3 regions of the Eikenella sp. KCOM 3110 genome follow, and region 1 is predicted to be linked to each of the others. Evidence: riboswitches for the same ligand, from Rfam matches in the RefSeq annotation. Region 1 holds a riboswitch; each other region holds the start of a gene.
What was found. A riboswitch is a leader RNA that binds a small molecule or an ion and turns the genes downstream of it on or off. The one in region 1 is predicted to bind thiamine pyrophosphate.
Positions count from the first base shown of each region.

Region 2: another riboswitch for thiamine pyrophosphate. It lies ahead of thiM (hydroxyethylthiazole kinase); the one in region 1 lies ahead of ELB75_RS00880 (DMT family transporter).
Region 3: another riboswitch for thiamine pyrophosphate. It lies ahead of cytX (putative hydroxymethylpyrimidine transporter CytX); the one in region 1 lies ahead of ELB75_RS00880 (DMT family transporter).

Region 1 covers NZ_CP034670.1:152,549-154,811, reverse strand. Annotated here, with positions in the region: gene ELB75_RS00885 (hypothetical protein) at 1-347, shown strand, start outside; TPP riboswitch at 598-692, shown strand; gene ELB75_RS00880 (DMT family transporter) at 908-1,846, shown strand; gene trpB (tryptophan synthase subunit beta) at 1,943-2,263, shown strand, end outside.
Region 2 covers NZ_CP034670.1:1,212,102-1,214,364, forward strand. Annotated here, with positions in the region: gene gap (type I glyceraldehyde-3-phosphate dehydrogenase) at 1-827, shown strand, start outside; TPP riboswitch at 1,021-1,114, shown strand; gene thiM (hydroxyethylthiazole kinase) at 1,248-2,048, shown strand; gene thiD (bifunctional hydroxymethylpyrimidine kinase/phosphomethylpyrimidine kinase) at 2,071-2,263, shown strand, end outside.
Region 3 covers NZ_CP034670.1:1,939,418-1,941,680, reverse strand. Annotated here, with positions in the region: gene cytX (putative hydroxymethylpyrimidine transporter CytX) at 22-1,233, opposite strand; TPP riboswitch at 1,395-1,489, opposite strand; gene ELB75_RS09770 (hypothetical protein) at 1,890-2,263, opposite strand, start outside.

The DNA of each region.
Region 1 (2,263 bases):
CCAGATTTGGTATCCGTTATAGGCATTTTGAATTATTAAACAATAATTGCCTTACTTTTCCTTACAGGAATCAATTTTCACGTTTTGAAGTTCTGGCTGTGCACGATTTTTTCTGGTTATCGGATACCGTGCAAGTTTCAGTTAGTATTAATTACCATCTTGGTTATTACACCAGTGCATTCGTATATGATGCAAACAAACAATTAAAATACGTTGTCCAAACCGTACATTACCATGATAGCGTACGAAAGCAGAATTTGGGGCGCGCGCGTGCCGAATTTGTATCTGTGCTGCATTATGATGAAAAAGGAAAACTGAGCCATATTACGGCTGTACCAAATACTTGATTCTTTAAACGGGCAGGAAAACACTTGCTGCCTGCATCCCCTTTCAGGCTACCTGAAAAGGCAATAGAGAGCAGGCCGGGTTGATAAGCCCAACGTTTTTCAGGTAGCCCATCCCTTCTTTCGGGCTACCTGAAAAGGCAGCCCCAACGAAATTAAACCCGCACGGGCAGCAATGCCCGCCTATCCTTATGCCAAGCGCCGGTTCGGCAAAGCCGCCCTACTCAAAGCCGTTACCCAGGGCTATAATCCGCCCCTTGAGTCGGGGTGCTGCCTTGTGCGGCTGAGAACATACCCGTTGCACCTGAACCGGTTAATGCCGGCGGAGGGAACTCGCGGCCGGTTTGGGCGGGATGCTGCCCGGTTTGATTGGCCGCAGGCGGCAGAGCAGATTCTGCCGCGGCAACGTGATGATGCGCTCCGATTGATCGGGGCGTTTTTTGTTGCCTGCCGTCCTGAGCATGGCATGCAATATTTGTCCGTAAGTAGCTGTGTTTTAGAAGTAAATGTTTTTCAGGTAGCCTTCCATCAGTAGCGGCGGGCTGTTGCAAGAGGAGCAAACCATGCGTTTCCGTATTTGGCAGGCAAACGGCCTGCCGCACCCTTATGTGATGCTGTTTTTGGCACCGGCGTTCTGGGCCACGAGCAATGTGGCGGGCAAGCTGGGCAAGGCTTGGCTTTCGCCTGATGAGTTTACGTTTTGGCGCTGGGTGCTGGCGGCTTTGCTGCTTTCGTGGCTGTTCCGCGCGCGGATTCAAGAGGATTTGCCTGTGCTCAAAACGCGTGCGTTGTGGCTGTTGCTGGTGGGCGGCAGCGGGTTTGCGCTGTTTAATATTGTACTCTACAGCGCGTTTGCACGCGGGGCGGCGGTGGTGAATGTGTCGATTATCACGGCGCTGATTCCAGTGATGGTGTTGCTCGCGGAGGTGCTGTTTTGGCGCACGCGGGCGCATGGGCTGCAATGGCTGGGGGTGGGGCTGTCGTTTGCGGGCGTGGTGTGGGTGGTGGGCCGGGGCAATCCGGCCGCGCTGCTGGAAACGGGTTTGGCGCAAGGGGATGCGCTGGCATTGGCTACTTCTTTGATTTATGCGGGCTATTCGCTGGCGCTGCGTGCGGCGCCGAAGGTGCATTGGGCGAGCCTGCTGTGGGCGATGTGTGTGGCGGCGGTGGTGGCGAGTGCGCCGTTTTATGTGTGGGAAGGGGTGGAGAGGGGCTTCCGGCTGCCGCCGTGGCAGGCTTGGTTGCTACTGCTCTATGTTTCTGTGTTTATTGCGATTTTGTCCAAGCTGTTTTATATGGAAAGCGTGATTGCGATTGGCGCAGGGCGGGCGGCGCTCACGATGAACCTGCTGCCGGTGTTCGGCGCGCTGGTGGGCGCGGCGACCTTCCCAGACGAGCGGCTGGGCGGCTATGTGCTCACGGCCTTAATCTTGGTGGCGGCGGGGATTGCGGCTTCGGAATGGGGCGCGGCGAGAAAACGGGCTTTGGAAAGCGCGGGATAAGCGGTTAGAATGGAGTCCTTCATATTCATGAAGGCTACCTGAAACAGGTTTGGCATTTTCAGGTAGCCTTTCTACCCCATTACTAAAGGACGAACCATGCAAAACTACCAAGCCCCCGACGAGAAGGGCTTTTTCGGCGAACACGGCGGCGTGTACGTTGCCGAAACCCTGATTCCCGCCCTGCAAGAATTGGCAGCGGCCTACCAAGCTGCGAAAAACGACCCCGCGTTTTGGGAAGCGTTCCGCCATGATTTGAAGCATTATGTCGGCCGCCCCAGCCCCGTGTACCATGCCGCGCGATTGTCCGAGCATCTGGGCGGCGCGCAAATCTGGTTGAAGCGCGAAGACTTGAACCACACCGGCGCGCACAAGGTAAACAACACCATCGGTCAGGCACTGCTTGCCCGCCGCATGGGC
Region 2 (2,263 bases), 1.1 Mb from region 1:
TGATTATCAACGGTGATAAAATCCGGCTGGTGTCCAACCGTAATCCGGCCGAGCTGCCGTGGAAAGAATTGGGCGTGGACTTAGTGATGGAATGCACCGGCAAATTCACCAGCAAAGAGAAAAGCTCGGCACACCTTCAGGCCGGCGCGAAGAAAGTGCTGATTTCCGCCCCCGGCGGCGACGATGTGGACGCCACCGTCGTATACGGCGTGAACCACCAGGTAATCACCCCCGAGATGACCGTGGTCTCCAACGCTTCCTGCACCACCAACTGCCTCTCGCCCGTGGCCAAAGTGCTGTCGGAGAGCGTGGGCATCACCAAAGGACTGATGACCACCATCCACGCCTTCACCAACGACCAAGTGCTCACCGACGTACGCCACAAAGACCTGCGCCGCGCCCGCAGCGCGGTGGAAAATATTATTCCCACCAAAACCGGCGCCGCCAAGGCCGTGGGTCTGGTGCTGCCCGAGCTCAAAGGCAAGCTCGACGGCTTCTCCGTGCGCGTGCCCACCATCAACGTTTCGCTGGTGGATTTAACCTTCGAAGCCGGCCGCGATACCAGCGTGGAAGAAATCAACTTGCTCCTGAAAGCCGCCAGCGAGGGCTACCTGAAAGGCGTGCTGGGCTACAACAGCCTGCCCTTGGTGTCTTCCGATTTCAACCACACCAGCGAAGCCTCCGTGTTCGACAGCACGCTGACCAAAGTTTCCAACGGCAATATGGTGAAAGTATTGTCTTGGTATGACAACGAGTGGGGCTTCTCCTGCCAGATGCTCAACACCGCCCGCGCCATGTTCGGCCTGCCGGTGCGCCCGTTTGAATAAGGCTGCTGCGTGATATGAATATTAAGAGGCTACCTGAAAAGTTTCAGGTAGCCTTTCCTATTGTATCGGCCCGATGCCTTGTATCGTGGATTCACAAAAATCAGGGCAAGGCGGGCCAAGGCTGTACGGGTTTTTGTTTATCCGCGATATAGCCGTCGGGTAGCCTTTCCCCGGGCGGCGGGCTATAATCCGCGGCCATTAGTCGGGGTGCCGCAAAGGCGGCTGAGAAAATACCCGTTGTACCTGATACAGTTAATACTGGCGTAGGAAACTATGCAGGGGTCTGCACAGCCGTTGCAGGCTACCTGAAAGCGCAGCTGGAAACAGCCTGCCCCGCATGTCGATACAACGCACCTCGCCCGGCTTTGCAACGGGCGTTTTTTCTTGCCCGCCTTCCGCCATTATTAAGGAGAAAGCAATATGGAAATCAAATATCTGGATCAAGTCCGCGCTCGCAACCCGCTGGTGCACAACATCACCAACATCGTGGCGGCCAATTTCTCGGCCAACGGCCTGCTGGCGATTGGTGCTTCGCCGATTATGGCCGATAGCGTGGATGAAATGGCGGAACTGGCGGCGGCCAGCTCGGCGGTGGTGCTGAATATCGGCACGCTGAACAAGCAGAAGGTGGAAGCCATGCTGGCGGCGGGCAAATCGGCCAACCGTGCGGGCGTGCCGGTGGTGCTTGATCCGGTGGGCGCAGGCTTTACCCAGCTGCGGCGCGAAACCACGGCGCAGCTGTTGGCAGAAATCCGCTTCGCCGCCGTGCGCGGCAATGCGGGCGAAATGGCGCATATTGCCGGGGTGGAATGGCATGCTAAAGGCGTGGATGCGGGCAGCGGCTCGGCCGATTTGCACGGCATCGCCCAACGCATCGCGCAGCAATACGGCTGCATTGCCGCCATCAGCGGCGCAACCGACTACGTTTCCAACGGCAGCCGCACCGCCAAATTGAATAACGGCACGCCGCTGTTCCCCAAAGTAACCGCTTCCGGCTGCCTGTTGAGCACGATAGCGGGCGCATTTGCCGCCGTGGCCGCGCCGGAAGACTATTTGCACGCCGTGGCCGAAGCCTGCACGGTGTATGCCGTGGCGGGCGAATTGGCGGCGCAGGGCTTGCAGCCTGCGCAGAGCGGCTCGTTCGCATGGAAACTGATCGACAACCTGGCCGCCGTATCGGCGCAGGAAGTGGCGGCACGCGCGAAAGTGGAATGGATTTAACGGTTTAATCAGGAGAAAACAGATGACGCAAATTGCACAAGCCCTCACCATCGCCGGCTCGGACAGCGGCGGCGGCGCCGGCATTCAGGCCGATTTGAAAACCTTTCAAATGCGCGGCGTGTACGGCATGAGCGTGCTGGCGGCGGTAACTGCGCAAAACACGCTGGGCGTGCAGGCCATCTACGGCGTGCCGCTCGATATTATCCGCGCACAAA
Region 3 (2,263 bases), 670 kb from region 1:
TAGCCATGTTTTCTGCCTGGCTCAGCCTTCATGTACTGCCGCTTTGCCTGCCGAGGGCAGCAATTTGCGCACCAGCAGCGTCAGCGCAAACGTGGCCGCAATCACCGGCAGCGTGGTGCCCAGCGGCGGCTGCCATTTCAGCATCTGGCGGTAGAACACAAAACCCACCAGCCACAAAGCCAGGCTCACCCAATCCACTTCCCCTGAAGTCGGTTTGCGTTTCAGCACAAAATAATCCGCAATCTGCACCGCAATCATCGGCGCAAACACCGAGCCGATAAAATACAGAAACCCTTCAAAGCGGCTCACATCAAACACCAGCGCCAGCAGCGTGCCCAGCAGCGTAACCGCCGATGCCACCGGCACCTCACCAAAGCGGCTGCTGATGCTGTGAAAGCTCACCCCGGCCGAATACGCATCCAAAAACGTCGTACTCACCGTGGACAACACCACCACCAAAATCCCGGCGGCGCCCAGCCCGGCATATTGCAGCATCGGTGCGATTTCGCTCTGTCCGGCAAATAGCGCCGCCGCCAGCCCGATGGCATACATCCACGAGCTGGTGCAGAAATAAGCCAGCGTAGCCGAAAGCGTAGCCGCCCGCGCCTTGGCTGTGCGGCGGGTGTAGTCCGACACCAGCGGCAGCCACGACAGCGGCATTACCGCCGCCAGCTCCACCGCCAGCCCGAAACTCATCGCCTCCGCATCCGCCTGCCCGGCTGCCGCCGGCTCTCCGGAGGCTACCTGAACACTCAACCACAGCGTGAGCGCAAACAGCGTGCCCATCGACACAAAATTGATTTTGCTGAAATTCCGCATCCCGATGTGCAGCCACAGCAAAATCAGCGCGCCGATAATCACGCTCCAAACTGTCTGCGCCCCGCTCCAGCCAGCCGTGAGCGCCGCCGCAGCCTGCGCCCCGGTGAAAATCATAATCGCCGTCCAGCCCACCAGCTGCACCACGTTGGCAGCAGCAAACAGCAGCGAGCCGCGACGGCCGAAGGAAAGCTGTACCGTTTCCATCGCACTGCGCCCCGTTTGCGCCCCGATCAGCCCGGCCAGGTAAAACAGCACCCCGCCGATCACATGGCCGATAGCCACTGCCAAAAGACCCATGCGCCAACCCAACGGCGCAAACAGCATGCCGGTAAGGATTTCCGCTACCGACACCGCCGCCCCAAACCAAATCACCGCCGAAGCGGTAACCGAAAGTTTATCTGCTTGCTGTTCCATCAAATTGTTTCCTCTCTATATTTGAAAAACTACTCCGCCGAGCCGCGTATCAAACGCGCACAAAAAAGCCCGGCATACCAAGCCGGGGCGCAGCGTAAAGCAGAGAAGAAACCATCTGTTCCGGATGGGGCAAAGCAACCCGAACGGCACACGCCGCCCGCATCCTCTGCCTGATAGTTCCCTACGCCGGTGTTAACCGGATCAGGTACAACGGGTATCCTCTCAGCCGCCCAAGGCAGCACCCCGACTAATTGGGCGCGATTATACCTTGCCGCCCTGTTTTTTCAAGCCGCCGCAGCAAAGGCTGCCGACACGTCAAATGGTTAAATGATTCCACCGGCAACAATGTTTCCACACCCAGCCGTTGCGCTTCTGCACACCTGCAAATCCAAACGGGAAGCATGCTAACGAAACGGAGTAATCGGGGCAGATTGCTATTTGGCTTCAGAACTGTCGAGAAGCAGCACATAAGTTTTCAGGTAGCCCCTTCCCCCCACAGGCTACCTGAAAAACTTCAGCCAACTCTTACCACATCACCGTAGTTCAACTTTTGCTACACCAGACAATTCCCTACCCGACAAGAATGCGGTAGCATTCAGCTTAGAGGCTACCTGAAAGCGGATATAGTGAGCTTTCAGGTAGCCTTTTGCATACTCCTAACGACGGCCGCAAGGATGCTGGCGCGCCCTGCCCGGCCGCGTATCGCACAGCGACATGCCGCGCAGACGGCGTGCCGCATCAGTCAGCTCCTCCCGACTCGGCAAGTGGCGGAAAGCATATTGCGCCACATAAAGCGCGCGTTCGCCTCGCATCGCTTTTATCCAAGTATATTCCGGCCTGCCGCTTTGCGGGTTGTGCTCGCAGCTCATTTGCAACAAAGCGAAGGGATAGCCGTTTTCCTGCCCTTCGCTCAGATTGATTGTGTTGCCGCCCGGGCAGGCGCTCCGCCAGCCGTCCGACACCGCGCGGCGGAAATCGATTACCGAGCGGGTGTTACCGGCGAAGGTTTGTAGGGTAACCATCCGCTCCC